2 regions of the Companilactobacillus pabuli genome follow, and region 2 is predicted to be linked to the other one. Evidence: riboswitches for the same ligand, from Rfam matches in the RefSeq annotation. Region 2 holds a riboswitch; the other holds the start of a gene.
The links. A riboswitch is a leader RNA that binds a small molecule or an ion and turns the genes downstream of it on or off. The one in region 2 is predicted to bind tetrahydrofolate.

Region 1 (15,920 bases), 590 kb from region 2:
ACTATTGGTGAAAATTCAATTGTCGGGGCTAATGCCTTAGTGACTAAAGATGTTGAGCCAGATAGCATTTACGTAGGAGCACCGGCTAAAAAATTACGTGATTTAAGATACTAAAGGAGAGATTTATTTTGATGACAGAGCACGAAAAATTATTAGCAGGACAAGATGCCAAGAACTTAATTTCCATGCTTTGATTAACATGCCATAATATCAACGTTAAATGCACATTTGTTTGTAATAAAAGTGCCTTTCGAATACTACTGTCGGATAAGTAAATTGATAAAAAAATACAAATAGTTATTCTTAAATTATCAAAAATATTGGAGCAAAAACATGCCAAATAGGCCACAATTTGATTCAAAAATGAATAGTGAAGTTTTCATTAGTTTTTATTGGTACAAAACAGAATTACAACAAATATGCAGAGAATACAAATTACCAAGCTATGGAACAAAAGCAGAGTTAACAGACTATATTGTAAAATTCTTGGATGGCATACCTTTGTCAAATATCAAATCTGTTAGAAAAACAAGACGAAGTACCTCTAAAAAATTGCAGTAAAAAGACATACGATTAAATACAAAGTTGCTGAATTCCGGCTTTTCTTTAAATAAGGAAGCTAGAAAATTCTTTGAAGATTATTACAATGTACCAAAATTCTCATTTCGTAAATCAATGGGCATTAAAATGAGAGAAGTTGAAAAGAGTGGAGATACAAAAGCTACCGTTGCCGATCTAATCCACGTTATAGAAAACGACGAATCAGATATAACTAGTAATAAAGAAGAACAAACTTATCAATGGAACAATTTTGTACGAGACTTCATGAATGATAAATCTTCAAAAAAGTACAAAGATTCAATGAAGTTCGCAGCAATTCTTTGGAAATTAGTGAGAAACTCTGATCAAGAAAAGAAATACAGTCATGAATTAATGATTAAAAATAATAAATTGATTGAAATGTATTTAAAATAGCAAAGTCTGTAGATTTATCGCAGATTTTGCTATTTTTGCTGAATAATAAAAAAAAGTCAACACCCTATTTAAAAGTAGAGTATTGACTTACAATTATAAAATTCATTTAAAACATCATAATTTTATTACTTCAATTGTGACCTTACTTCTGATGAGAAATACAACGATCCAGTAATTAATAGTAATTCATTGGATTTTAAATTGTGTTTGATTTCTTGATAAGCTTTTTTCCAATCAGAACAAAGTGTTATTAATGAGTTCCAATCCTTATAGTCATTTACATTGATAGCTCTTGTATCATTAAAAGTGGTCAATGTAATATCAACGTTTGGAACTTTTAATAATTCTTTTAACATGGTTCCAATATCTTTTGTAACTATGGCTGAAAAAAGGATTTTAACGTGATAATTACTGTAATCACTGAGAATATTCTCTTTCAGTCGTTTAATTGCATGAGGGTTGTGAGCTCCATCCATTATTATTAAAGGATCTGAATTGATTATTTCCATTCTTGCCGGCCATTTTGTTTGTAGTAAACTTTTAGATATTTCTTGCTTATTAAAAGGTAGATTATGTTTCTGGATGTATAAATAATAAACTTCTAAAGCCACTGCCGCATTTTCTGCTTGTTGATGACCAATCAGTGGAGTTTCTAAATTCTTTAATATAGTATGACGATTTACAAAGTCAAATTGTTCAAATCTTTGATTAACAAATGTCTTATAAATAGAATGATAATCTTGATTCCAAATATAAGTACGAGCATGATTTCTGTCAGCATATCGATTGATGACATCTACAGCATTCTTAGGAATATTCCCTAAAATGACAGGCACATCAGGCTTAATAATACCAGCTTTTTGATATGCAATTTCTTCAATTGTATTACCTAAATAAGCTGTATGATCTAAACCAATCGTTGTAATAACTGAAAATTCAGGTTTGATGACATTAGTACTATCTAATAGGCCGCCCATGCCAACTTCAATTATGGCAATATCGACTTTTCCTTGAAAATAATAGAAGGCTAAACCAGTGAGGATTTCAAATTCAGTAATCCCATAAAATTCTTTTTGAGAATCCATCTTTTCTACCAGTGGTTTTATTTTATTGCCCATTTCTATTAGGTCATTATCAGATATTTCCTGACCATTAATTTCTACTTGTTCGGCGAAATCTTTAATAAAAGGGGAGTTAAATGTTCCTACTTTTAGATTATTGGATTTTAATAAATTGGCAAGATAACGTGTAGTAGACCCTTTGCCATTAGTGCCTGCAACATGAATCGTTGGATATGTTTTTTCAGGATTATCAAGTAAACGTAATAGCTCTTTTATACGTGTTAAACCTGGGGAACTGCCAAAATATCCCCTAGAAAGAATCCATTTGATAACATCTTCACCTGTCGTAAACATGATTACTTTTTGACCATATAGCGACTAGTAAGAGTTTTTAACGGTAATGATTTACCAAAGAACATAATGGATCCTGTCTGAATAAAGAGCATAGCAACAGATTTGATAATTCTGGGTATCCATAAACCGATATTGAAAAAAGGAACCTTGTACATGATTGAGAGCCACAGTGGAGTTAAAAATAAGCTAATGATAATAGTATTTAATAACACACATATGAAAGTATTTTTAAAGGTAATTTCTTTTTTATAAAAGAAAAGCCCGTACAATACACCTGCAATGAATGCATTTAAAGTAAAGCCTATGAAAAATCCAGCTTTTCCAAATAATGTCGTTCCAATTATATCAGCCACAACGGAGGAAATACCGGCCCAAAAAGGACCAAAGAGCATTCCTAAAATAGCTTGAGGAATGAATTCAAATGAAACACGTAAAAACTGCGTTTCAACACTTAGATAATTAGTTAAGATAATTATCATAGCGATAAGTAATCCCATCGTTGTAAGTGAATAAGTATTTATTTTTTTGTTCATAATAAGCACCTCGTATAGAGCTGCTACACGTTATTATGCAGCGAATGCGAGAATAAAATCGCAAATAAAAATTTTTCGTTCAAAAGCACATTCCGTCTTTTTGACACTTAACGCTTTATTCTCTACTCTGTTTTTTTTATTTTCCATATTTAAAATGACAATTTATGTCAAATTAGAAACACTTTCCTCCTTTAATTATGAATTTAACTCGTTAAGTATAAAAATAATTTACTGAAAAAATCAAGGTTATTTGCATGATTTTTAAATTAGAAATTAACTACAAGTATTGGATTTAAAATCATAGTTGAGCAATATAAATTGGGAACGAAGGTTAAGTCTTGTCGAATTTGAATTTATAAATCCTATTAAATCAGTATTTTAAAAAAAGTGACAATATTTTTCTAAAAAAATATTATATTTATTTTCTAGGATTTTATATTTTTGTAAATCAAACAAATTATTATAAATACCTTTTATGCTAGATTATTTAAACAAATAATAAAGAATATATGCTCCATTTTCCAACAATTAAATGAATTATTGAAAATAATTTTTTGGTTTTTGAGTTATCGTTTGCCTTTTGAAATCGTTTGCTATACTGTTGAGTTATCAAAAAAAGGACGGTATACAAAATGTCAAATAGAAGAGTTGAACCTGAGCGTACAGCCGATAATGCGGGTTGGATTGATCGAGGTCCTAGAAATTACGAACGTGATTTACAAAACCCTGATTTGCTTGTACCACCAATCACTGATCATGGTACAGTTTCCAATCTACGTTTTAGCTTTTCTGATGCACATATGAGGATTGAAGAAGGCGGTTGGACACGTGAAGTTACCAATCGTGAACTACCAGCTTCACATGATTTAGCTGGAGTCGATATGTGTTTGAAGCCAGGAGCATATAGAGAATTACATTGGCATAAAGAAGCTGAATGGGCCTTCATGATTGCCGGAAATGCTAGAGTAACAGCGCTAGATGCCGAGGGTCGTAGTTTTATTGATGATATCAATGCCGGAGACCTTTGGAATTTTGAAGCCGGAATTCCTCATTCAATTCAAGCCTTGGATCAAGGTTGTGAATTCCTACTTGTATTCAGTGAACCTGATTTCTCTGAAAATAATACCTTCTTACTAACTGATTGGTTAGCCCATACTCCAAAGGATATTATTGCCGCTAATTTCAAAGTTGATGAAAGTGTATTAGCCAACTTGCCTGGTAAGGAAAAATACATCTTCAATGGTGAAGTCCCAGGCCCAATTTCTGAAGTTAAAAAGAACAATCCAAATGGCGACGTACCTTCACCATTTACATTCCATATGAACGATCTGAAACCACACGAGTTCGAAGCTGGTAAGGTCTGGATCATTGATTCAAAAGTTTTCCCAGTTGCACAAACAATTTCAGCTGCAATCGTAGAAATTCAACCAGGTGGTATGCGTGAACTTCACTGGCACCCTAAGTCAGAAGAATGGGATTACTTTGTTCAAGGACACGCCAAAGTGGGTGTTTTCAATTCTGCCTCACTTGCTAGAACCTTTAATTTTCAAGCTGGAGACGTTGGTGTAATTCCAATAGTTGCCGGACACTATATCCAGAATATCGGTGATGAACCTTTGATCTTCCTAGAAGTATTCAAGAATCCTATTTATTCAGATATTTCTCTAAACAAATGGTTGGCAACTTCACCAACACAAATGGTTTCTGATCATTTGAATATCAGTCCAGAAACAGTTGAACAATTTCCTAAAGAAGAAGCCGCAGTAGTTTGGTATGATCAAAGCCATTCAAAGAAGAATGTTGAAAGTTCTACTGAGGAGACCCCTCAAGATCTTCAATATAAAGCCGGACAAGTCTTCAAATAGGAGTGATCAGATGCAATATGATGTTCTAGTTATTGGAGGCGGAGTAGGTGGCGGTTCTGTCGCTTTAAATTTGGCCAGTCGTGGATTTAAAGTAGCCATCGTTGAAGAACGTGACTGGGGTGGAACAACAATCAACCGTGGTAGTACTCCAAAACGTGCATTGTTAGCTAGCGCTGAAACACATTTTCGGATGACTCAGTTAGTAAAAGATGTCGCACCACTTAGTTGGTCAGAAATGGCAAGTCATAGTGCCAAAGTGGTTTTGGCTGCTAATCAACGGTACGGAAATAATTTGGTCAATGCAGGAATAACAACTATCGAAGGTCACGCGACTTTTGTAAATTCAAATACAATTTTAGTTCATGGTCAAAGGTACCAAGCTAAAACGATTGTCTTAGCAACTGGTGCTCGCCCTAGAAAATTAGAGTTCCCTGGAAGTCAATATATGGAACACAGTGCTAGTTTTCTAAAGGCCTCTAATCTACCTGACAAGATAACGATTGTTGGTGCAGGAATCATCGCATTCGCATTGGCTAGTATAGCTACGGAAGCAGGAACGAAAGTAACAATCGTTCAACATAATCGAATGGCATTAAGGATTTTTGATCAAGGTTTAGTTCAAACTCTAATTAGTCGCTTGGAGAATGCTGGGGTAGTGTTTAAATTTGATAATACCATCCAAAATATTACTGAACTATCATCTGGTTCTTACCAAGTAACTACAAATCAAGATCAATTCGAAACAAAAGCCATTTACTGTGTTGCTGGAAGGGTACCAAATACAGAAGATTTGAATTTATCGGTCGCTGGTGTAAAATTTGGTCCACTAGGTATCAAAGTTGATGAAAGACTAAAGACCAGCAATCCTCAAATTTTTGCACTTGGTGATTGTTGTGATGCCCCTGTCCCTAAACTAAGTAATTACGCTATCTATCAAGGTAAATACTTAGGCAATAACTTACAGAAGCCAGTACAATTTCCAATTAAATATCCAACACCTGCCTTGACTGTATTCAGCATACCTAAGTTAGGACAAGTAGGAATTAGTACACAAAAAGCTGCTGATAAGCCTGAACTAGAAGTAAAAACGATGGATATAAAGAATTGGCAAACGTATGCCCGTAATGGTGATGATTTAGCAAAACTAAAAATCATTTTCAATAAAGGTAATCAACAAATCGTTGGAGCAGAAGTTTTGAGTCAAGATGCAGATCAATTAGTTGATTACTTATCATTACTAATTCAACAACATGTCAGTGCTGATGATTTACAACAACAATTATTTGCTTATCCTAGCCAAGCTAGTGACTTATATGGAATTTGGCAATCAAGATAAGTGATTTGACAGCAAAAGCCAGAGCAGGTAGTCCTGTTCTGGCTTTTAGTTTATGTATTTTGTTCAAATTTAAATCAGAATGAGGAAAAAATATGGAGGGAAAATTTCAATATCCAATTTCTTAGATATGTTAGGAAATACTGAAATAGCGGCCATGTTTTTATCGATGACAGTAGCGGGAGAACTGGAAGAATTTAGAAAAGTACGAGGTCAAACGTTCACACCGCTAACAATGACAAGTAATCTAAGGGTATTAGCCGAAGCAGTTTTTGATGAATCTGTTTCTCATGCGGAAACAGCTAGACAGAATGCCATACAGATATTTGCTTTGATGTTTTGTTTTATAACTGGAGCCGGTCTAGTTGGATACACCAAGGACAATCTAGCAAACAAAACAATTTTAATACCTCTAATTATTTTAATAATATTGGCTATATCGTTATTAACTAGTTATGTTAAAAATTTTATTTAAAAGGAAGTCTGATAAATCAGAGCAAAGTCTGTAGATTCATTACAGGTTTTGCTTTTTGTTTTGTTGTGAAAAAATAAAACAGTAACTAATATATCTAAAAAGCATCAAATATGTTGGCTTTTTATTCAATTTAATACCTATAATCATTATTTGTTTGTTTCAACTTCATCATACATCTGCTTTAAAACGACTTTAGCAGCCGAAGACATATTAACGTTCTTCAACCAAATCAAACTACTTGAAGACTTCAAATGTGGATATAGTGGGCGAAAAACTAGATCAGTTCCGATTGTATTGATTGTACGTCCTACGCCAAGTGCATATCCAACTCCAGATTCAACAAAGAGTAGGGCGTTATAAAGCAAATCGTATAGTGCCGTTACTTTTAATTTTTCTTGATTACTGCCAATCCATTTATTCAGCGTATTAGTAAATTCAGGTTGTCGAGAAATTATTAAATTCGATGCTAATAAATCATTCTTATTTATTGATTCTTTCTTTGCCAAGTCATCATTTTTGGGTATAAAGAGTCCCCATTCTTGATTGCCCGGAAGATTTAAAAAACTATAATTCTTATTATCCGTTGGTGAAAGAATGATTCCAAAATCAAAAATTCCATTATCTAATGACTTTTTGATCGTATCAGCATTCGTACTGACAAAATCGATGAGTATATTAGGGTAATCATTATTAATTTTCTTAGTCGCTTCGGCCAAATATTTAACACTAGGTGTCTCATTACAACCAATGATGACTCTTCCACTGATTGAAGAAGGTTCATTTCCAATATTTAACTCCGCTTGATCAGACAAAGTAATGATTTGTTTAGCCTTATCTACTAAATATTTGCCGTCTTCAGTCAAAGTAATCTCTCTATTTCCACGTATAAAAAGCTGAGTTCCTAATTCATCTTCCAATGCTTTAAGCTGTCGAGATATTGTAGGTTGAGAAATGTGTAATAACTGAGCAGCCTTATTCATATTCTTTTCCTGTGTAACTGCTAAAAAATATTTTAAAACTCTTATTTCCATGTTTTTTCCTCTGCCTTTTAGTTAGACCTATTTTTTCATTATAGGTATTAGACATTACTAGTGTCAACCCATATAATCTTAGGCATAGAGTTACGAAAGAAAGAATTCGAAAGGAAAAAATTATGAGTTTAAAAAATAAAACAATTATCGTTACAGGAGCATCGAGTGGTATTGGTGCAGAAACAGTAAAACAATTAGTATCAGCCGGTGCTAATGTGGTCTTTGGATCAAGAAGACTTGAACCTTTAAAAGAGCTTGCAGATAAATTGCCAAAGGATCAAATTGCTTTCATGTTCATTGATGTTACAAAAATAGACGATATGAAAAAGATCGTTGATTTAGCTGTTCAAAAGTTTAAAAAGGTTGATGCGCTTTATAACAATGCGGGAATTATGCCACTATCAAAATTACGTGATGATAGACGAGATGAGTGGAAACAAATGCTTGATATCAACGTCATGGGTGTCCTAAATGGAATTTCTGCAGTTCTGCCTGTTATGCATAAACAAGGTTTTGGTCATATATTAGCAACTGATTCTGTAGCTGGTCACGTTGTATATCCAGATTCAGCTGTATATGCCGGTACAAAGTTTGCTGTGAGAGCAATCATGGAAGGTTTACGACAAGAAGAACTAGATAATCATATTCGTTCAACAATCATTTCCCCTGGAGCAGTTCAAACCAATTTGTATAAAACGACCAAAGATGAAAATCAAGCTAAAGAATTAGTAGAATCATGGAAGCAACCAAATAACTCATTGATCACTAGTGACGTTGCAAGTGCAGTTGTCTTCGCTATCGATACACCACAAAGGGTGGCTATCAGTGATATTGTTATTCGTCCTTCTGAGCAAAGGGTCTGATTTTAATGGCAGAAAGCTTAAAAGTATTTAAAGATGCATTAAAAGGGCAAACGATTATTTATAACAGTAGCGAATATGACGAATTAGAGCCTATCGTTCAAAAAGATATTGAAATTCTGAGAAAGTACAATCAAACTACTCACTCTTATGAAGAAAGCCAGAGTTTACTTGACGAATTATTTGAACAAAAAAATGAAAATCTAACTATTATGCCACCATTCAATGTGGATTTTGGACCACAAGTTAATCTTGGAAAAAACATTTATATAAATAAAAACGTCAATATGGTTTCTCTAGGTGGAGTAAACATAGAAGATAATGTTTTGATTGGTCCTAAAGCCATCATTATTTCAATCAATCATGATCAGAATGAAAAAAATAGACGAAATTTAATACCCAAAAGCGTTCATTTAAAGAAGAACTCTTGGATCGGTGCCGGAGCAATAGTTCTTCCTGGTATCACAATTGGTAAGAATTCCATTGTTGGAGCTGGCTCAGTGGTCACAAAAGATGTACCAGATAACGCAGTTGTTGTAGGCAATCCCGCAAAAGTAATTAAAAAATTAGAAAACGAAAATAAAAGAGGAAATAGAAATGAAAAATAAGAAATTAGAAACACCAAAAATTGTTATTGGAACTTGGGCATGGGGAGATACTGGCGAATTAGGAAATGGATATTTCGGCAGTAAATTAGAAAAAAATGACCTTCAAAAAGTTGCTAGTAAGGCAATCAAAGCTGGTTTTACTATGTGGGACACAGCTGCTGTTTACGGCATGGGACATTCGGAACAAGTTCTAGGAGAAGTTTTAAAGCAATATGATCGTAACGATTACCAATTATCAACAAAATTTACTCCACAAATCGCTGAAGACGTTGAAAATCCTGTAGAAACAATGTTAGAGGGAAGTCTTAAAAGACTGAATACAGATTATATTGATCTATATTGGATTCATAACCCTAAAGATGTAGAAAAATGGACTCCATATTTGATTCCACTTTTAAAAGAAGGAAAAATTAAACATGTTGGAGTTTCTAATCACAATCTTCAAGAGATCAAACAAGTCAATGAGATACTAGGCGAAGCTGGATATAAGATTGATGCAATCCAAAACCATTATAGTTTGTTATACAGAAGTTCTGAAAAGGCTGGTTTAATTGAATACTGCCAAGAAAACAATATTGACTTCTATTCATACATGGTCTTAGAACAAGGAGCCTTGACTGGAAAATATGATTCTTCTCATCCATTTCCTGAGGGAAGTACTCGAGCAGAAATCTATAATCCAATGATGCAAAACTTAGAATCATTAAATAACAGTTTGAAGATCATTGCAGAAAAACATCAAGCTTCAGCAGCTGATATTGCGACAGCTTGGGCTATTCAAAAAGGTACAACACCAATTATTGGCATCACTAAATCTAAATATATTGATGATGAAATAAAAGTTACTAATATAAGACTATCTAATGAAGAAATGAATATGCTCGAAAAATTTGGAGATTTAGCACAAGTAAATACTCGTGGTGAATGGGAAAAAGATATGAATATTAATTAGTTAGATTCTTATTTCTTGATATACTTGATATATATGTGAACGTGCACATATATTTTTTAAAATTACGGGTTAGAAGTAAAAATTCATTTATTTAGAGCAAATCTTGTTCAAATGCATTTCTCATAGTTCAATGACTAAGTGATCAAATTATTTACCTTATAATTACTATTTAAAACGTAGCAAAATCTGTAGACTCATCACAGATTTTGCTTTTTGTTTTGTTACGAAGAAATAAACTAAGAACCAATGTATTCTAAAAAGAATTACAAGTATCAAATTTAAAATCATAATTAAGCAATCCAAGCCAAAAAAATAGAGCAGAACAAAAAATACCAAAATCCAGTAGTTAAATCGGATTTTGATATTTAAGGTTACATAATATATATTATACGAAGTTGTGTATTTGAAGAAAAAGAACCTCTAAATTAGAGATCTTGAGAAGATTCTAAATTCTTCAGATATTCAAGTGCATCAGACTTATAATCATGCTTCTCAATTTGTTCATTTAAAGCATCATCATCGTGCGTAAAAGTTATTCCTTCAGCAAATAGTCGTTGATACAGCTCACGAAATGGTAAATCATTTTCTTCGGCGATTTTTAATTCGTCATCAATTGAGTATGCGACTTTTCTGAAGTTTACATCGACAAGTCCTTGATCAAAACTTAAAACTGCATACTGAGCGCGTCTGTCAGCACGGAATTTTTTCCAAGCAGTATATGGTTGGCCAATTGAGCCGGGATTAATAACCAATTGATCTTGGGAGCTAGTTCTCATTAATTGATGATGCACATTAGCATATATTGCGAGGTCGTAAGGTTTGTTGAATAATAACTCATCGAAGTTGGCTTGATCTTCATATGGAAGCAATTCGTGTCCAAAGTTTTTCTTTGGATGATTGTGCGTTAAAAGGATATTTAAGCCTTCAAAGTTGATATTTTTTGAAATAGGCCATTGCTGGACTTGTTGGATATATTTAGGGTCAAGGTGATTCTTTACGTATTTGATTAACTCAATCATATAGGTGGTTTGGGGTTTATTGATATATTCTTTGCTGACACTCAAAATATTTTCAAATAGGAAATCGTCCCAATTGCCACGAATGAATTGGGTAGTATTGATTTGATTGAGTAGTTCCAAAATAGACTCTGCACCAGGACCAGGCATGAGTAGGTCACCTAAAAACCAATATTCATCTACCCTTTGCTTTTCTGCATCTTTAATGACTTGAGAAAAGGCGGTAAGATTGCCGTGAATGTCCGAAATGTCCGAAATAATTGCTACTTTTTTCATTGTTTGCCCCCTTCTTTTGTCCCTATTCTTTGATTTTAACGCTTTTTGTGTCATAATTTTTTGTTTTTGGTTTTTTGAGTTATGTTTTCGTAAAACATATTATTTAAACAATTATTTCATTTCAAATATGCATTACATTCTGATTGATTTATTGAGTTTTTCACTATTTTAAATGAACAGTTCATCATTAAATAATCATAGAATGCGTCTCTCAGACATCACTTGATCGTCATATAGTCCCTTTTTAGCCCGAAATACAGTTTTAATCCCGTCCTCCCTTTTTCAGATCCCCGTCATATCAAGGTTTGTTTCCCTTTTTATTTTTTACCTTTGATTTTAAGTTTTCGTAAAACATTTATTATTATCTACCCTAGATTGACAAAAAAATAGATCATTTCTAAATGACCTATTAACTACACTTCTGAAGCTTGATACTCTTTAATTTCATTTAAGAAGCTTTCACCATACTGCTCTAGTTTTACTTTACCCACTCCACTGACGTTGAGGAAGTCGGCTTCAGTAACTGGATTTTTCACGCACATATCTTTCAAAGTCTTATCTGAAAAAATCATAAATGGTGGCAAAGCTTGTTTTCTCGCCCACTTCGTTCTCAAAGCACGTAATTTCTCGAATAGATCCATATCGAAACTGCCATCAGCCACAATGGTTCTACTCTTAGTAACGTTTTCTGGTTTGTATTTCGGAAGATCTTGACGTCTGGCCACGTTAATTTTTCCTTTTAAGACGTCAACGCCCTTTTCTGACAATTTCAAGGTTGGATACTTACCACCTGACCCGGTCAAATAACCATTGGCTGCCAAAAATTCAATAAAACGGCTCGTTTCTTTTAAGGTCCAATCTTCAAAAATACCAAAAGTCGACAGTTCTTCAAAATGATGCCAGTCATTTGCTACGTCATCTTTGCCGACTAAAACTCTGGTAATCATCTTCTTACCGAAGTTTTGTCCCATTCTAACGACACAGCTCAAGGCTTTTTGGGCATCAGCTGTTACATCCACCACTTCACGGTCATCTAAACAGTTAGAACAGCGACCACAAACTTGGGTATTCGTTTCCCCAAAGTAATCCAAAATAAACTTCATCAGACACGTCTGCGTTTCAGCATAACGACTCATCTCAAATAGTTTCTTACGCAAACTCAACTTGTATTGATCATCACCTAAGGATTTATTGATGAAAAATTGATGCAAGCGCAAATCTGCTGGCGTATACAATAAAACTGCTTCAGCTGGCAATCCATCACGTCCTGCACGACCAACTTCTTGATAATAGTTCTCAATTGTCCCAGGTACCGTAAAATGCAGCACATAGCGCACGTTAGTCTTATTGATACCCATTCCGAAAGCATTTGTCGCAACGATTACGTTGATTCGGTCAAATAGAAAATCTTCTTGCTGATTGTGACGTTCCGAATCACTTAACCCAGCGTGGTAGCGACCGACTGAAACATCATTTTCTTTCAAAAAATTGTAGATTTTATCAACATCTTCTCGACGACCGGCATAAATAATACCAGATTCGTCTGGATGCGACTTCACATAATTTAAAACATAATCAATTTTATCTACGCCACGTTCAATCTTTAAGGCCAAATTATCGCGATCGAAACCAGTTTTAATGATATTTTCATCGGGAACATCCAAAATTCTAGCTAAATCGGCTTGGACTTCTTCTGTAGCCGTAGCTGTCAAAGCTAACCATGCGCAATCAGCCGATAAGTTTTTTAAAGGTTGGATCATTTCCAAGTAGCTACTGCGAAAATCATGACCCCAAGACGACAAAACGTGGGCTTCATCAATCGCAATCAATGAAATATCTAAACTTGACAACCAACTATAAAACTCTTCATCGACGATTTTTTCCGGTGCAACAAATAACAGTTTGACCGCACCACTTTCGATGTAACGCATTCTTTCTTCGCGGTCGTGCCACTCAACAGTACTATTCAAAAAAGTTGCCGGAATACCATCTTCATTCAAACTATCCACTTGGTCTTTCATCAACGAAATCAATGGTGAAACGACTAAAGTCAGTCCCGACATAATTGTAGCTGGCAACTGGTAACAAATTGATTTACCGCCACCAGTCGGCATGATCCCCATGGCTTTTTTGCCGTCTAAGACCATTTGAATCAATTCTTTTTGACCTGGACGAAACGTATCGTAACCAAATTCTTCCTTTAAGATAGCTTCTAATTTCAAGGTAAAAAACTCCTATTTATCAAAAAATATATAGTTAAAGCATAGCATAGATGTAAAATTATTTTTTAATTGCCCTTAAAATGCTGACTTCAATTTGTTTCAAACCTGTTTGAATCGTTGCTTCGTCTTGAGTGGATATTCGTTGGGTTTGAATGAAATAGAAAATGATTTGACTGACAACTAGTCTCAAAAAGCCTAATTCATCCAGATCATCCCTCAACTCATTAGTTGCTTGAAGTGGCAGCCAAATATTTTGTTCAAAAATATCTTTTATTTCAGCAATTTTTTGTAGGACTTTATCTTTAATTTGCTGATTGATCAATAATTGTGAGACTAAAATCATTGCTGCATCTTTATTTTGTACCAAAAAATGATATCGATCTTGAACGATGAAATGAATCATACTAGCTAAATTTTTATCCTGTTCCGATAACTTCTGTGCGAATTCTTTACCATAAGTCGGCAATAAATGCTCAATCAAAGGTTCCAGAATAACGAGCAACAGGTCTTCTTTAGATTTGTAATACTTAAAAATAGTTGCCTGGCTCATCCCTGAAGCTTCAGCAATCTGTGAAGTAGATGTTCCATAATAGCCTTGCTTAGAAAACAAATTAATAGCAGCCTTTAACACTTGCTTCTTTCCAAATGGCATGTCACTAGTCATTAACCAGTCATTTATATCCTCAAATGCTTGTTCCATTTTGTTACACCTTTCTATATTTTTTCAATCCTTGAATATTTAAAATCGTCAATATTACTAAAAATAACAATAAAACTCCAATCTCAGGCAAAATTTTGCCAAAGCCGTCTCCAGACATGACTACGCCACTCAAAGCATCCCCAGCATATTTTAATGGCAAGATATAAGATATCGCCTGTACGCCTTTAGCCATAGTATCTAAAGGAATGATCCCTGAGAAAAATATTTGTGGCACGATGATCAAAGGAATAAATTGCATCATCTGAAATTCCGATTTAGCAAAGGTCGACATTAAGATTCCAAACGCTAAGGCGACCAACGCTAAAACGAAGTTAATTAAAATTACGTAAAAAATACTACCAACTACTTCAACTTTTAGCATCCAGACGGTAAATAAGACGACTAACAACGTCTGTAAAATTGCTAAAACACCATAGCTGAGCATATATCCAAAAACTATCTCTGAACGTTTTACCGGTGTCGCTAAGAGTCGGTTTAACGTGCCAGATGTTCGTTCATTCAACAAAGCCATCCCTGAGATCAAGAATACAAAGAAGAAGACGAAAAATCCCATTAAAATTGGCACTATTTTGTCAAAGAAATTAGTATCAGCATTACCATACTCGTATTTTTGCTGAATTTTAGGCTGTGAAACTTTTTGTCCTAGCGGTTTTAAAACTCGTTTCATCTCCTGCATAGAATTAGCTAACAGAGACATTCTAAAAGCGGACTTAACTGCTTTAGTTTTACTAGCGTCAATATTGGCATAAGTTACTTGAAAATTATTACCTTTAGCTTGCACGATAGCATCTACTTTTTGATTGGATAAAGCTTCTTTTGCCTCTTTAGTGTCGTCGTACTTTTTAGTAGTTAAATGACTAGTCTTACCTAATTGAGTAACTAAGCCCTCATTGACATTTACTGTAGCAACTTTTACGTCCATCGTAGAATTAACTGAGAAGACTAATTTCATCAAAAATAAAATAAAGATTGGTGCTAAAAACATCAACATCAAGGTTCTTTTATCTCGCAATAATTCTTTCGTAACTCGTTTAGCGATTGCTATTGTTCGCATTATTCAAACCCTCCGCCTTCAAAAATACTTCTTCAATCGAATTGACTTGATAAATTTTCTCTAAACTTAACGGATCGTCATAGGCAATGATTTTTCCATCGAGTAATAAAGCCACGTCATCACACAATTGAGCTTCATCCATTACGTGAGTTGTTACTAAAATTGTTTTGCCCTGATTGCGAAGATTCTGTAATTCTTGCCAAATCTTTCTTCTCAAAGCTGGATCTACTCCGACTGTTGGTTCATCTAAAATCAAAATATCATTATTGCCTAACATCGCAATTGCTAACGAAAGCCGGCGTTTCATCCCTCCAGAATAACCACTGACTCGTTTGTCCAAATCTTTAGTCAAATCAACGACTTCTGCTATGTGTTCGATAAATTGCTTTGAATTTCTCAGAGCTTTCATATCCGCATAAAATTGCAAGTTTTCTTGGCCAGTCAATTGCTCGTACAAAGCATCAGATTGAGCCATATAACCGATTCTTCCTAATAATTTACGATTAGGCATTGTTTGTTCAAAAACTGTCGTCGACCCTTTATCTGGCACTTCCATACCCAAAATTATCTTGATGATGGTCGAT
Region 2 (15,920 bases):
AGATGAAATTTGAACGACGAGTTATTGATTTGATCAGACGTGAAAATGCGAGTAAGAGAAAAATCAATGGGATGACTGAGCCCTTAGAAGTTCATCCGAATCAACGGCCAATTGACGGTCATCGTTATTTAATAGAGGTAAAAGATCAAGTTGAAATTTTGACTGAAAAGATGAGTAAACTGGAATTAACAGCGATGCAATTCATTTTAGGAAAGATAACTATGGACCAAGCTTGTAAGAAAGAATCGTGTACTCCTAAAAAAATTCAAAACGCAATTTATCGCTTGAAGTATTTGATTTTAAAGCAAGACGATTCTGATTTGTCATGAGTTTGCAATGGACAAACAACCTTCCAGAGTTTACAATTAATAAGATTAAGAATAGATTTTGGAGATAAACATGGGATTAAGAAAAGTCGCATTAGCTTGCACTGTTTGTGGTTCACGTAACTACACAATCAGCGAGAACCCAAACCGCACAGAACGTCTAGAAGTTAAAAAGTTCTGTAAGCACTGTGGAAAACACACGTTACATAAAGAAACAAGATAAGCTGGAGGAACAAATGAAACTATTTAAATTTTTTGGTAGTGTCAATAAAGAAATGAAATTAGTTGTTTGGCCTACATTTAAAGAAAACAGACGTGATACATGGACTGTTATCGCTACATCACTAATGTATGCAATCTTCTTTGCCGTAGTTGATTGGGGTCTAATTAAATTATTACAAACCTTTATCATGGGTAAATAGATTGTAAGAATGTCAAAAATTTGCTATGATATTAGCAATCAGAAAAACTTCGACTGTGGTTCGGAGTTTTTTTATTTTGAATTTTGGAGGAAATTATGGCTGAAGCTGGCGAAAAACAATGGTATGTTTTGCATACCTATTCAGGATATGAAAATAAAGTTAAGGAAAATCTAGAATCACGTGCTCAATCAATGGGTATGGAAGATTACATTTTCCAAGCAGTTGTTCCTGAAGAAGAAGAAACAAAAATGAAAAACGGTAAAGAAAAGAAAGAAATGGAAAAAACTTTCCCTGGTTACGTTTTAGTACAAATGGTTATGAGTGATGAGTCATGGTTTATCGTTCGTAATACACCAGGCGTTACTGGATTTGTCGGCAGTCACGGTTCAGGTAGTAAGCCTGCACCACTATTACCCGAGGAAATTGATAGCATCATGAAGCAATATGGCATGAATGCTAATAAGCCATCTGACTTTGAAGTTGGCGAAACAGTTAACATCACTGATGGTGCCTTTTCAGATACAACTGGTAAGATCACAGAAATCGATGATGAACACAGAAAACTTAAAGTTGACGTTGATATGTTTGGTCGTATGACTTCAGCTGAACTTGATTTCACATCAGTTGAAAAACAAAAATAGTTATTGAAAAGACTAGTAGGCCGTGCTACTATATAACGGTATGTTTTTGACACATACATGTGGGAGAGAAAATTTTTATTCTCATCATGACCACATCACGGAACAAGGAGGTATGCACCGTGGCTAAAAAAGTTGCTAACGTAGTAAAATTACAAATCCCTGCTGGACAGGCTACTCCAGCTCCTCCAGTTGGTCCTGCACTAGGACAAGCTGGTATTAACATTGTTGCCTTTACAAAGGACTTCAATGCACGTACACAAGATCAAAAGGGTATGATTATCCCTGTTGTTATCTCAGTATACGAAGACCGTTCATTCGATTTCGTTACTAAGACACCACCAGCTGCAGTTCTATTGAAGAAAGCTGCTGGCGTTGAAAAGGGCTCTGGCGAACCTAACACAAACAAGGTTGCCACAGTTACTGAAGACCAAGTTCGCGAAATTGCTGAAACCAAAATGAAAGACCTAAATGCTGCAGACGTTGATGCTGCAATGCGTATGGTTGCTGGTACTGCAAGAAGTATGGGCTTTGAAGTAAAGTAAAAGACTAGATTGAGCAGTTTACAAAGAATGTGAAAACATTCTTAACAAGTGGGAGGGGAAAACCCCGTAAGACCACAAAGCAAGGAGGAACTTAGCATGGCTAAGCATGGAAAAAAATATACAGAAGCATTAAAACAAGTAGATAAAAACAAAAGTTATACTGCTGAAGAAGCTGTAGAACTATTGAAGAAAGTTGACTACGCTAAATTCGATGCAACTGTTGAAGTTGCTATCAATTTGGATGTTGATCCTAAACAAGCTGATCAACAAATTCGTGGTGCTATTGTACTACCTAACGGTACAGGTAAAACTCAAAAGGTTATCGTCTTCGCTGAAGGACAACAAGCTAAGGATGCAGAAGCAGCCGGCGCTGATATCGTTGGTTCAGACGACCTTGTAGAAAAGATTCAAGACGGCTGGTTAGACTTTGATGTTGCCGTTGCTACACCACCTATGATGGCCAAAGTTGGTCGTTTGGGTCGTGTTCTTGGACCTAAAGGTTTGATGCCTAACCCTAAGACAGGTACAGTTACAATGGATGTTACAAAGGCTGTTAATGATATTAAAGCCGGACAAGTTACATACCGTGTAGATTCAAATGGTCTTATCCACGCACCAATCGGTAAGATGTCATTTGATACAAACAAGTTAGTAGAAAACTTCAGTTCATTCTACGACACAATTGCTAAAGCACGTCCTGCATCATTGAAGGGTAACTATATTGTCAGTGTAAACATGACATCTACATTTGGACCTGGTCTAAAGATCAACGCTTAATAAGTGTTGACTAATTACCAAAATAATGATAAATTATCATAGTTGATTTCTACCGAAGACTCAGGTGATGAAAGTCTTAATATCCTGCCGAGGCCAGAAGATTATTTCACTTAATCTCTGTGTCCTTAGGGCACAGAGATTTTATTTTTAGCCGAATTTGTAGAAGATTAACTAAAAAATTGTGGAGGTGAAACGTAATAATGAAGCAAGAAGTATTAGCACAAAAACAAGCAGAAGTAGATGAAATTGCTAAGCAACTTACAGGCGCAAAATCAGTAATCGTTGTTGATTACTTAGGTCTAACAGTTGAACAAGCAACTGAAATGCGTGCTGAATTACGTGAACAAAATGCTACTATGCAAGTTGTTAAGAATACAATCTTGAGACGTGCAGCTGAAAAAGCTGGTGTTGAAGGTCTAGAGAAGTTCTTCGTTGGACCTACAGCTATCGCTTATTCTGAAGAAGATCCTGTTGGACCTGCTAAGATTGCTGCTAAGTTTGCCAAAGATGTTGACGCCGTTGAAATCAAGGGTGGAATCATCGAAGGTAAAGCTGCATCTCTTGACGAAATTCAAGAATTAGCTACATTACCAGACAGAGATGGCATGCTATCAATGTTGGTATCTGTATTACAAGCTCCTGTACGTGACTTTGCTATGGTTGTTAAAGCACTCGCAGACAAAGAAGACGACGGACAAGAAGCTTAATTAACTAAAAAAACTCATAATATTTGGAGGATACAATAATGGCTTTAGATACACAAAAGATTATCGATGATTTAAAAGATGCTTCAATTCTAGAACTTAACGACCTTGTTAAGGCTATTGAAGACGAATTTGACGTTAAGGCTGCTGCTCCAGTTGCTGCTGCCGGTGCTGCTGGTGGCGACGCTGCTGCAGAAAAGGACTCATTTGACGTTGAACTTACAGAAGCAGGTCAAGAAAAGGTTAAGGTTATCAAGGAAGTTCGTGGTATCACAGGACTTGGCTTGAAGGACTCAAAGGACCTTGTTGATGGTGCTCCTAAGGTTATCAAGGAAGGCGTTGCTAAGGCTGACGCTGACGACATGAAGGCTAAACTAGAAGCTGTTGGTGCAACAGTTACATTGAAGTAATACACTTTATGTTAAAATTAATCCTCGTAAGAGGATTTTTTTTTATCCAAAAAAGGAAGGATGAAACCTATGGCTAATCAATATTTTGAAAATACTCCTAGTGTGGAGCATGAAGTTAAGAATTTCAATTTTACTTTGCGCAAACATAATTTGGATTTTATGTCTGACAGTGGGGTTTTTTCTAGACAAACGATTGATTACGGTTCGCGAGTATTAATTGAAGCAATTGATTTCCAGAACATTCCTAATGGCAATATCTTAGACGTTGGCTGTGGCTACGGTCCGATCGGTTTGGCTTTGGCTAAAGAACAGACAAAACGTGACGTAACTATGGTTGATGTTAATCTAAGAGCATTAGATTTGGCTAAGAAAAATGCCGACAACAATCAAATTAAAAATGTTGAGATCTTTGAATCAGATACTTACGATAAGGTATCAGGCAAGTATGCATTGATCGTTTCCAATCCACCAGTTCGTGCTGGTAAAAAAGTTGTCAATTCAATTTTAGCTGACTCAAAGGATTATCTCGAACCAAATGGTGAATTATGGATCGTCTTGCAAAAGAAACAAGGTGCTCCTTCAGCTAAAAAACTAATGGATGCAACTTTTGGCAACGTTGAAGTGGTTACACGTGATAAAGGATATTATATTTTGAAAAGTAAATTGATTTAAATTACTCCTGAATATGGTATATTCATGTTGGAGGCGTTTACTTATGAAGAAAAAAATCGTAATTGGAATTATTATTTCTGCAATTTCTGCAGGTACAATTTTAACGGTATCATCTGTAATTCATCTTTTGAAAAATAAGACGGTTCAAAAAGATCGTGCGAAATTAGAAGAGTATGTTGATAAATATCTTCACGGTAACGAAAAATTAATGGCTTTTGTCGGTACATTATCCGATGATCAAGTACGTGAATTGATTGATATCTTGGAAACTTTGAAAAAAGAACAGGAACAATTAAAACTCAAAGCACCAGTATTTCCCAAATATTTAGAAAAGAAAGTAACTAATTTAATCGGTTAAAAATGATATTTTCAGAAGATAAAATAAATGAGTACATGGATTTAGCATTAGAGGAAGCAAAAAAAGCTGAATCAAGAAGAGAAGTTCCGATTGGTTGTGTCATAGTGGACAACCAAACCGGAGAAGTGATTGCTAGTGGTTCAAATGAACGCGAAGAAACCCAAAATGCGATTAAGCATGCGGAAATCATTGCAATTGAAGCGGCCTGTGCAAAAGTTGGTAGTTGGCGTTTGGAACACACGAGTTTGTTTGTCACGCTGGAACCTTGTCCAATGTGTGCGGGTGCTATCATCAACAGTCGTATCGAAGAAGTTATTTATGGTGCCAAGGATCCTAAAGCAGGGTCAGTTGGTTCTATCAATAATTTGTTGGCTGAGACCCGCTACAATCACCAACCAGAAGTGCTGAGTGGGGTCAAAGACCAAGAGGCAGCTGACTTACTTCGCAATTTCTTTCGAGAAATTCGTCGCAAAAAGTAGAAAAAATTTGTAATTTATAGTATCATAGTTATTGCCGTAAGGCCTTAGGGCAATGGTGCTCTTGTGAATCGTGTCAGGTTCGGAAGAAAGCAGCACTAAGTAAGGTGTACCATGTGCCTTTTGTTATGTATATTAGCCTCCTAATCTATTCCGGATTAGGAGTTTTTTTGTGTTAAAATTTACATATCAGATTTTTTTGAAGGAGAAAAAATGGCATATCAAGCACTTTATCGAGTTTGGCGTCCCCAAACTTTTTCTGACGTAATTGGCCAAGATGTCATTACTCAGACCCTGAGAAATGCGGTGGCTAGCAATATGACTAGTCATGCGTATTTATTCAGTGGGCCACGTGGTACTGGAAAGACATCCTGTGCAAAGATTTTAGCTAAGGCAGTCAATTGTCTTAACCCCCAAGATGGCGAACCTTGTAATGAATGTGAAATTTGTTTGGCAGCAAATGAAAATCGTTTAAATGATGTGATTGAAATTGATGCCGCCTCAAACAATGGTGTCGAAGAGATCCGTGACATTCGTGACAAAGTTAAATACGCTCCAACTGAAGCCAAATATAAAGTTTATATCATTGATGAAGTTCATATGCTTTCTCAAGGTGCATTCAATGCCTTACTGAAAACATTGGAAGAACCACCAGCAAATGTTATGTTTATTTTGGCAACAACCGAACCGCAAAAGATTCCCGCAACAATTATTTCTAGAACGCAAAGTTTTAATTTCAGAAGAATCTCTAAACAAGATATCCTGAAACGAATGACTTTTATTTTAAATGATAAGAATATTAAGTATGACGAAGAAGGATTGGACATTATCGCTGCTTCTGCTGAAGGTGGAATGCGTGATGCTTTGAGTATTTTGGACCAGGCTTTGTCATATGGCGATGATGAATTAACGCTTAAAAATGCCCAAGAAGTAACCGGCGCTTTGAGCAATGAACAGATTGTTTCTTATATGACGGCTATCGCTGAAAATAAGCCTGCTCAAGCTTTGACGAGTTTGTATCAAATCTTAGAGAGTGGTCGTTCAGCTTTACGATTTACAGAGATGATCATTCGAGTTTGTCGTAATTTGATTTTGTATAATTCCAATTCTGATTTATCTAATCAGATGGATAGTTCAGTCATGACCAAAGAATTGTTGGCAATTGCGGATAAATTTGACAATGACCGCTTGTTTTATATCGTTGATCAAGTTAGTGCAACCCAAAAGAATCTTAAAAATTCCAATCAAACTGATATTTATATGGAAATTTTGACAGTTAAGATTTCTGAGCCTAAGGTAGCTAAAACTAGTGCTCCAGAAGCAGAAGCGCCAGTTGAAAATGAAGTCATCGATAAATTGCGTGATGAAGTTTCTCACCTACAAAATGAGGTCAAAGATTTGTCTAGTGGGGCAGTCGTTCAAAAGAGCAGTTCAAAGCCTAAGCCTCATCATCGTGCCAACAACAATACTCGTTTGAACAAGACAGCAATTTATAAAGTTCTCGGCAGTGCTACTAAGAATGATTTGGCAGCGGCTAGAGATATGTGGCCCGAACTAATGAGTATGCTTTCAATTTCACAACGTGCTATGATGAGAGTCGCACAACCAGTTGCTGCATCTTCAGAAGGTATCGTAGTCGCTTTTGATTACGCTATGTGGTTCGAACAAGTTCAAGATGATAGTGACTTTTTGCAGTCTTTGACCGACAATGCTAGTAGGTTGTTGAAAAAAGATTGTCAAATAGTTCTCGTGCCTAAGGTCGACTGGCCTAAAATAAGAAAAGAATATATTGATAATAATATTGATTCAACCAAGAAAAACACGGTAAAATCTAATAAAGAAACTAAAAAAACTGATCCCACCGTTGATGAAGCATTAAAATTATTTGGTGACGATATAGTTGATGTAAAAAATGACTAGGAGGAATTATTATGAGTAAAGGAATGCCAAATATGGGTGGAATGGGTGGCAACATGGCCAATATCATGCGCCAAGCCCAAAAGATGCAAAAAGAAGTTCAAGCTACAACTGAAGAACTTAATAAGACAGAATACACTGGTAAATCAGTCGATGATTTTGTTGTAGTTAAAGTTACTGGTGACAAGAAGATTGCTGATATGACAATCAGCGACAAGATTATCGATCCAGATGATCCAGATACATTGCAAGATATGTTGATCGATGCTTTGAACAATGCTTTCAAGGCTGTTGATGATGACAAGCAAGCAAAATTAGGTAAATACACAAACGGGTTGATGTAATGAAATATCCAGAACCAATTTCGAAATTAATCGATAGCTATATGATGTTACCGGGTATTGGTCGCAAGACTGCTACTCGAATGGCATTTTTCACACTTGGTATGGACAAAGACCAAGTTAAAGAATTTGCTGATAATTTAATTTCCGCTAAAACAGATTTAAAGAAATGTAAGATTTGTGGAAATATTACCACTGAGGATATTTGTCCAATTTGTAGTGATAAGAGTCGTGATCAATCAACTATTTTAGTCGTCGAACAAGCTAAAGACATCATGTCCTTAGATGATATGAACGGCTATAACGGGTTGTATCACGTCCTAGGAGGGGTCTTATCGCCAGTTGATGGAGTTGGCCCAGAAGATTTGAATATTAAGATGTTGCTTAATCGTTTGAAGCAAAATCAAAGCGTTAAAGAATTGATTATTGCTACAAATGCAACCCCAGAAGGGGAAGCAACCGCTCAATATTTAGCCAAATTAGTTAAGCCAGCTGGAATAAAAGTAACTAGACTGGCACATGGTTTAGCAGTCGGATCAGACATTGAATATGCCGATGAAATGACGTTAAAGAGTGCTGTTCTAGGTCGCAGGGAGATTTAACATGTTTGGTAGAAAGAAAATGTCTGTCCAAAAAATGGAAGACGATCGCCTCTTAGATAATATTCACCAGATTCAAAGACGAATCGGGAATACCCAAAGAATGATTAATAATTCAGTGGATGTAGACGATACGACAAGAATTCATTTGAAATTAGATCAATTGAAGTATCAATTTTTGTATTTAGAAGCTAGAAGAAGAAAGGCCCAAGCTAAGGCTACGACCAATATTATTTTTGGTGAAGAAGATACTTTCTTGAAGCAACCTAGTCGAGCTGAAAAGCACTGGTAGTAGTGTTTTTAACTGCCGTCCTCCATAGCAAAGAAAATTTGGCTGGAACGTAGTGGGCACGATTTTGAACTTTTGCATAAATCAAGTGCGCAAAATCTCAAAACTCGGCCTTATTCTAAGCAACAAGTTGCTAAGAATAATTTCACTACTGAGCCAATTTTCTTTGCTATTCCGGACTAGATAGTAGCTTTATAATTTAATAGAAAAAATAAATAGCATTCATATTATTAGAATGTAGTTCTTCTGAATAGAACTACATTCTATATATGAATGCTATTTTTGACTTCGATTTATTTTTAATCAAAACCAAATAACAACTTGCCATGAGTTTCATTTATTTCGTTTTTCAAGTAAAATAGTAGTAATCATTTAAAAGGGGTTATATAATGTCAGGAATATTTATATCATTTGAAGGACCAGATGGAGCGGGCAAAACGACTGCACTTGAGAAGCTATTGCCACTTTTGAAGGAAAGAACTGATAAAGAAGTCGTTCTTTCTCGAGAACCCGGCGGCAGTATCATTGCTGAAAAAATCCGAAAAATTATTTTGGATATTCATGATGAAGAAATGGACCCTAGAACTGAAGCTCTATTGTACGCAGCGGCTAGACGTCAGCATTTAGTTGATGCTGTTTTGCCAGCTTTAGACGAAGGCAAGGTTATGTTGAGTGATCGTTTCGTTGATAGTTCAATTGCTTACCAAGGTGGCGGTCGTCAAATTGGTACCAAAGAAGTTACTGAGATCAATGATTTTGCTATCGATGGCCATTTGCCTGATTTGACAATTTACTTTGACGTGACGCCAGATGTTGGTCTTAGTCGAATTAGAAAAGACCACGAAGGTGCAATGGATCGTTTGGAGAAGGAAGCTTTGTCATTCCATCAACGTGTTTATGATTCATACATGGAGATCGTTAAGAATAATCCAGATCGAATCAAAACTATCGACGCTGCCCAACCTGTGGAAAAAGTCGTTGCTGATGCTTTAGATGTTATAATCAAGAGATTTCCCGATGTTTTTAATGGAGGAAAATAAATTATGAAATTAATTGTTGCAATTGTCCAAGATAAAGATAGCCAACACTTAGAAGCTAACTTAGTGAAAAACAATTTTCGTGCTACTAAATTGCCATCAACTGGTGGTTTTTTGAAAGCCGGAAACTGTACCTTCTTAATCGGTGTTGAAGAGGAAAAAGTTGACGATGTATTAGCTGTTATCAAGAAAACTAGTCATACTCGCTCACAATACGTTACACCAACATTCTTGATGCCAGAGGCTGCTTCAAGCATGGCTGATCCAGTTGAAGTTCAAGTCGGTGGTGCAACTTGCTTCATTTTACCGGTGGATAAATTCGTGAGATTTTAATAATGGAAAGTTTAGTAAAAGAACAACCGCGCGTAGTTCATGAGTTTCAAAAAATTATTTCTTCCAATATGTTGTCGCACGCGTATTTGATCGATAGTGCTTCATCAAAAGTCAGACAACAAATGGCAATTTGGTTAGCGCAAAGCCAATTTTGTGATAACTTAGTAGATGGAGCACCTGACCAAACGTGTCAAAAATGTCAGACGATTGCTTTAGGCGATAATCCTGACGTTTTAGAAATCAAGACTGATAAAAGAAGTATCGGTGTTGATGACGTTAAGTTTTTCAAAAAAGAAGCTAATATGGCCGCTACTCAAGGGAAACGTCGAATCCTGATTATTGATGAAGCAGAGAAGATGACCGTCCAGGCTGCTAATAACTTGTTGAAAACAATTGAAGAACCAGAAGGTAATTTGATGATTATTTTGTTGGCTGAATCTGCTAAACAGTTGTTGCCAACGATTCAATCACGTGTGCAAATTTTTCATCTTTCTAATCAAAGTAATGAAGATGAAATTGCAGCGTTAGTTAACTTAGGATTTAAAGAAGAACAAGCCAAACGTGCTTTAAGAGTCACTGATATTAAATACTTAGAGACTATTGACGGTGAAAAATTTCAAGCATATACCACAGTTATAACGAGTTGGTTGAAAGAAATTAATAAACAAAAAATAAATTCATTTGTGGATATACAGACTGACGTTATGCCGTTAGTAGAGAATAAGGATCAACAACATTTGTTTTTCGACATGTTGAATCAAATTTTTAGTGATATATTATCAATAAGGTACAATTTAGAAAAATCGACATTAACATCTGTGGATATCTTGTCAAATAAGAGTATTAAACGAGTTATCCAAATGTCAGATGATTTATTCACAGCACAACAAATGTGGAAAAGTAATGTTTCGTTTCAAGCTATTTTAGAAGATTTGTCATTAAAATTTGTGGATTAGTAGGTGAAATCATGGCAGAGAAAGATTTATATGATGAATTTGAGACAATCACAGATCAACTAAATGATATAAGTAAAAAAGTTTCTTTGCTTAAAGAAGAATTGTCAAAGACTCTAGAAGAAAAAGAAGAGTTAAAGATTGAAAACAAAAATCTTCGCAAGCATTTAGAAAAGATGGGTTATGAAGATAAGGATTTTAATGGTAATAAATTATCCTATTCACGATTAAATTTGGAAAGTTTATATCGCAAAGGATTTCATGTTTGCCAACAATTTTATGGAACTCATCGTAAGGACAAAGAAGAATGTATCTTCTGTACTAATGTCCTTTATGGAAGTAATAAGAAGAGTAAGAAAAAAGCAATTAAGAACAGATAAGGGGAGCTATTTGAATGAAGGAACAAAGAAGTTTTGTTGATAATTCGAAGGGCTGCCTTTTTTTAGTGCCAACACCAATTGGTAATTTAGAAGACATGACTTTTCGAGCTGTTAACACGTTAAAAGACGTCGATTTAGTTGCTGCTGAAGATACGCGTAATACCAAAAATTTATTAAATCATTTTGAAATACCAACAGAATTAATAAGTTTTCATGAACATAATACTGCTCAACGTATTCCAGAATTAATAGAAAAAATGAATCAAGGACTAAAAATAGCTCAAGTAAGTGATGCTGGGGCACCATCAATTAGTGATCCCGGTAAGGAATTAGTTAAAGCTGCTATCAAAGAAGAGATTCCTGTCGTACCATTGCCAGGAGCGACTGCTTCAGTTACAGCTTTAATTGCTTCAGGAATCAACCCACAACCATTTTATTTCTACGGATTCTTACCCCGAAAAGGTAAAGAAAGAACTCAAGCTTTAAATAATTTGGCTAATCGTGAAGAGACAACGATTGTTTACGAGTCACCTTATCGAGTAAAAAAAACCATTCAAGATTTGATTGACAATTTTGGTGGTGACAGACAAATCACTTTAGCTCGTGAATTAACGAAGATTCATGAAGCCTTTCTGCGTGGCAGTTTGGATCAAGTAGCTGCTTATTATGAGGAAAATGACCCTAAAGGCGAATACGTCTTGATTATTGCAGGTAAGCCTGAAGAGGTCGCTCAAGTTGAGTCTGACGACGATTTAGTAAGCTCAGTCGATAAATTGATAGCACAGGGATTAAAACCTAACAAAGCTATCAAAGAAGTGGCTTCACAAAATGGTTTAAAGAAACAAGAAGTTTATAATTTGTATCATGGAATTGGAGAAGAATAATCGTGACTGAAAAAAGAACCTTTTCAATCGAGATGGAAGTACCTTATTATTTCGTCAACTTTACCGGCGACATGCGTTTGTCAGCTCTAGTCGATGTGATGTTGTTGACGTCAGAAAAGCAGTTGCATCAAGCAGATATCGATAGTAGTGAAATGGTAAAGAATAACGGCTTAGGTTGGGTCGTGGTTCAATATCACATGGATATTGATAAGATGCCAAGACTTGGTCAAAAAATTAAAGTCACGACTCAAGCAACAAGTTTCAATAAGTATTTCTTCTATCGTGATTTTTGGATCGATGACGAAGAAGGCAACCGCATGGTCAGTGCAACGAGTGCCTTTGTCTTGATTGATATCAAACAACGTAAGATTGTCAGTGCAGCTGATAGATTGGATGATTTGTTTGGAGCAGTTGAAACTACCAAACTTAAACGTTTCAATCGGGTCAAAGTACCGGATGACTTTGATTTCCAACAAGCCCAACATATCGGTTACTACAATATCGATGTTAATAAACATGTTAATAATTCATATTATTTTGATTGGATGGTTGATACCTTAGATATCGATTTTATCGGTAGTCATCAATTGACTAGCATGGATATTAAGTACGACAAAGAACTCAATACGGAAAGCCAACCAGTCGCATATGCTAAACTAGATAATACGAACAATAAATCTATTCATTGGATAAAGAACGGTGACGTGCTGAACGTTATTGCTCAGTTTGAATGGAGAAATAAGTAAAATGCAAACAAAATACTTGTTTACAGAAAAAATAGTGCTATGATAGACGAGTACTAAAAAATTTGGAGTAGGATTCAAGGCGTTAAGTGCTGGTGGAACGGAATGTGAACACCGGACAAAGAGTTATCTCGCGATCTTGTTTCCGCATTCGCCACTTTATATACGTCTTAAGCCTATATCTGGTGGCAGCTCCGTCTAGGAGATGTCGATTATGAACAGTAGAAGTACAGTAATAAGCGTGCAAGAAGTCACTTGGATGGCATTGTTGATCGCAATGCAGATGGTGTTATCAAAGCTTTCCGTCGGGAGCAACACCTTGAAAGTCGGCTTTAGTTTCATTGCAATAGGATTATTAGGTTATTATTTTGGACCAGTGAAAGCTGCCATGGCAAACGTTTTAGCTGATGTTATCAGTAACGTTGTAATGCCATCGAGTGGTGGATTCTTCCTAGGATTCACTTTCTCAGCTTTAGTCGCTGGCGCAATTTATGGTTACATGCTTTACAACCATAAAGTAACAGTTTGGAGAAGTTTAGTAACAGTGCTTTTGATTACAGTAGTTGTCAATACTGGATTGAACACGATATGGATTCACATGATGACAAACGTTCCATATTCAGCATTGTTGATTACCAGACTACCAAAGGAAGCATTCAGTTTGGTTTACCAGACAGGGCTTTTGTATATCGTCCTTAAGTGGATTGATAATTCGAAATTTAATAAAATCGGCCAATAAGCGGTCGGTTTTTTTTTATCCCAAATTCTGTGTTAAAATAAATTCTATTAAGAATGAGGGATTAACATGAAAATATTAGCATTTGATACATCTAATAAACCACTTTCTGTCGCTGTAGTTAGTGATGGCAAGGTTTTAGCACAGATGGAATCCACTGAAAAAAAGACACACAGTGTAACACTTTTACCAGATATCCAAGCTTGTCTAAAAAAGGCTGGTTTGACTGCACAAGATTTAGATTTGATTGCAGTGGCTAAAGGTCCAGGCTCATATACAGGGGTAAGAATTGCCGTGACAGTAGCCAAAGTTTTGGCTGATACCTTGAATAAGAAATTAGTTGGAGTTTCCAGCTTGAAATTATTGGCAGCTAACGGGGATAAAGCACACATCCTAGTGCCATTGATGGATGCTAGAAATGACAATGCTTTTGCTGGAGTTTACCAAGTTAATCGGGATGATTTGAGAAATATTATTGAAGATCACCATACTTCAATGGCTAAGTTGTTTGAGTCATTACAAGATTACAATCAAGATCAACTTGAATTTATCAACGCAACGCCAAGATTACAGGAATTAATTCAAAATCAATTTCCCAAAGCAAAAATTATTATGAGTGAAAATTCATTGCCAGATGCATCCAAGTTAGCTCAGTTAGCTGAAAATACAAAACCTGTTGAAAATATCGACGATTTTGTACCAACTTACTTACGTTTAACTCAAGCTGAACACGATTGGTATGCTAAGGGACATAAGGACGACGGCAATGTTTCCTATGTTGAAGAAGTTTAAGAGTTTTTTTACTAGTAATAAAACTCCGAAATTTGATTTTGAAGAGAAGGTAGTGACGGTTGAAGATCAGAAGTTTGTTTTGAGAAAAGCAGTTCAAACTGACGATATTCAATATATGCAAATTCAAGAGACCATCTATCCCATTCCGGTTCCATGGCCTATCGATATTGTAAAAATGGAGATCGACAACAAAAATGCCTTATATTTGTCACTTGTTCATCGAGAAAAAGTTGTGGCATTTATTGGTATTTCTTTGAGTGACAAGAGTGAATCGCACATTACTAATTTGGCAGTTCACGTTGATTATCAAAATATGGGTATTGGACATTTGTTGTTGAATCAAGCCTTTAGTTATTGTCGCCAGCGTAATTTTGAAAAAATGTCATTAGAAGTTGACGTTACTAATAAGCCAGCTTTGGCATTATATGAAGCTTTTGGTTTCAAGACTAAGACCGTTCATAAAAAGTATTATTTTAGAAATCATCACGACGCTTTGGAAATGATGGTTGATTTGTAAGGGAGATTACTGTGAAAAAAGATACATTAATAATGTCATTTGAAAGTAGCTGTGATGAAACTAGTGTCGCTGTTATTAAAAATGGTAAGGAAATATTATCAAATATAATTGCGACCCAAATTAAGAGTCACCAACGTTTCGGAGGCGTGGTACCAGAAGTTGCCAGTCGTCATCACGTTGAAGAAATCACTAAGTGTATCAATTTGGCTTTAGATGAAGCAAAAGTTAGCTATGAAGATTTGGACGCTGTGGCTGTTACTTATGGACCAGGTTTAGTCGGAGCTTTGTTGATTGGTATCATGGCTGCTAAGACAGTTGCCTTTGCCCATAATTTGCCATTGATCAAAGTTAACCACTTGGCAGGACACATCTATTCAGCCAATTTCGTGACTGAGTTGCAATATCCATTCATGTCCTTGTTGGTTTCTGGTGGACACACTGAATTAGTATTAGTTACAGCTCCCGGAGTTTTCAAGACTCTTGGTGATACTCGTGACGATGCTGTTGGAGAAGCTTATGACAAAATTGGTCGAGTTCTAGGAATCAACTATCCAGCAGGTAAAAAGGTTGACCAAATGGCCGCTGTTGGTAAAGATACCTTTGATTTTCCACGTGCCATGGTGCAAGAAGATAATTTGGACTTCAGTTTCAGTGGTTTGAAGAGTGCCTTCATTAATACCGTTCACCACGCTGACCAAATTCATGAAGAATTGAACAAAGATGACCTAGCTGCAAGTTTTCAAGGTGCCGTTTTGGATATCTTGAGTAACAAGACTTTCCGTGCTCTAAAGCAACATCCAGTTAAGCAATTGATTGTTGGTGGAGGAGTTTCAGCTAACCAAGGTTTGAGAAAACGTTTGGCAAAAGATATCAAAGACAAGAATTTGGATATGGAATTAGTCTTTCCACCATTGAGACTTTGTGGTGATAACGCCGCAATGATTGGTGCTATGGCTCAGATTCAATTTGATAAAGGCGACTTTGCGGAATTGGATTTGAACGCTGATCCTAGTTTAGATTTTGATATGGAATAATTTATAGGGATGCTATCGAAGTTTTTATCGATGGCAT

Region 1: another riboswitch for tetrahydrofolate. It lies ahead of G6534_RS04945 (folate family ECF transporter S component); the one in region 2 lies ahead of G6534_RS07775 (folate family ECF transporter S component).

What each region holds. Positions count from the first base shown of each region.
Region 1 is NZ_CP049366.1:1,014,865-1,030,784, reverse strand. It holds gene G6534_RS04960 (DapH/DapD/GlmU-related protein) at 1-114, shown strand, start outside; partial or broken gene G6534_RS04955 (SAP domain-containing protein) at 334-975, shown strand; gene G6534_RS04950 (bifunctional folylpolyglutamate synthase/dihydrofolate synthase) at 1,101-2,390, opposite strand; gene G6534_RS04945 (folate family ECF transporter S component) at 2,393-2,923, opposite strand; THF riboswitch at 2,960-3,055, opposite strand; gene G6534_RS04940 (oxalate decarboxylase family bicupin) at 3,556-4,788, shown strand; gene G6534_RS04935 (FAD-dependent oxidoreductase) at 4,799-6,124, shown strand; gene G6534_RS04930 (DUF1275 family protein) at 6,204-6,596, shown strand; gene G6534_RS04925 (LysR family transcriptional regulator) at 6,743-7,627, opposite strand; gene G6534_RS04920 (SDR family oxidoreductase) at 7,747-8,490, shown strand; gene G6534_RS04915 (DapH/DapD/GlmU-related protein) at 8,496-9,095, shown strand; gene G6534_RS04910 (aldo/keto reductase) at 9,085-10,047, shown strand; gene G6534_RS04905 (metallophosphoesterase family protein) at 10,473-11,339, opposite strand; gene recQ (DNA helicase RecQ) at 11,753-13,561, opposite strand; gene G6534_RS04895 (TetR/AcrR family transcriptional regulator) at 13,620-14,261, opposite strand; gene G6534_RS04890 (ABC transporter permease) at 14,266-15,336, opposite strand; gene G6534_RS04885 (ABC transporter ATP-binding protein) at 15,314-15,920, opposite strand, start outside.
Region 2 is NZ_CP049366.1:1,605,680-1,621,599, reverse strand. It holds gene G6534_RS07885 (sigma-70 family RNA polymerase sigma factor) at 1-329, shown strand, start outside; gene rpmG (50S ribosomal protein L33) at 400-549, shown strand; gene secE (preprotein translocase subunit SecE) at 563-748, shown strand; gene nusG (transcription termination/antitermination protein NusG) at 844-1,389, shown strand; gene rplK (50S ribosomal protein L11) at 1,509-1,931, shown strand; gene rplA (50S ribosomal protein L1) at 2,028-2,708, shown strand; ribosomal protein L10 leader region at 2,743-2,862, shown strand; gene rplJ (50S ribosomal protein L10) at 2,909-3,415, shown strand; gene rplL (50S ribosomal protein L7/L12) at 3,454-3,822, shown strand; gene G6534_RS07845 (class I SAM-dependent methyltransferase) at 3,892-4,494, shown strand; gene G6534_RS07840 (hypothetical protein) at 4,538-4,852, shown strand; gene G6534_RS07835 (nucleoside deaminase) at 4,855-5,331, shown strand; RNA gene ffs (signal recognition particle sRNA small type) at 5,375-5,457, shown strand; gene dnaX (DNA polymerase III subunit gamma/tau) at 5,542-7,248, shown strand; gene G6534_RS07820 (YbaB/EbfC family nucleoid-associated protein) at 7,260-7,589, shown strand; gene recR (recombination mediator RecR) at 7,589-8,188, shown strand; gene G6534_RS07810 (YaaL family protein) at 8,190-8,477, shown strand; gene tmk (dTMP kinase) at 8,864-9,514, shown strand; gene G6534_RS07800 (cyclic-di-AMP receptor) at 9,518-9,844, shown strand; gene G6534_RS07795 (DNA polymerase III subunit delta') at 9,847-10,800, shown strand; gene G6534_RS07790 (initiation control protein YabA) at 10,812-11,177, shown strand; gene rsmI (16S rRNA (cytidine(1402)-2'-O)-methyltransferase) at 11,192-12,061, shown strand; gene G6534_RS07780 (acyl-[acyl-carrier-protein] thioesterase) at 12,064-12,807, shown strand; THF riboswitch at 12,869-12,963, shown strand; gene G6534_RS07775 (folate family ECF transporter S component) at 13,019-13,543, shown strand; gene tsaB (tRNA (adenosine(37)-N6)-threonylcarbamoyltransferase complex dimerization subunit type 1 TsaB) at 13,610-14,332, shown strand; gene rimI (ribosomal protein S18-alanine N-acetyltransferase) at 14,307-14,849, shown strand; gene tsaD (tRNA (adenosine(37)-N6)-threonylcarbamoyltransferase complex transferase subunit TsaD) at 14,882-15,883, shown strand.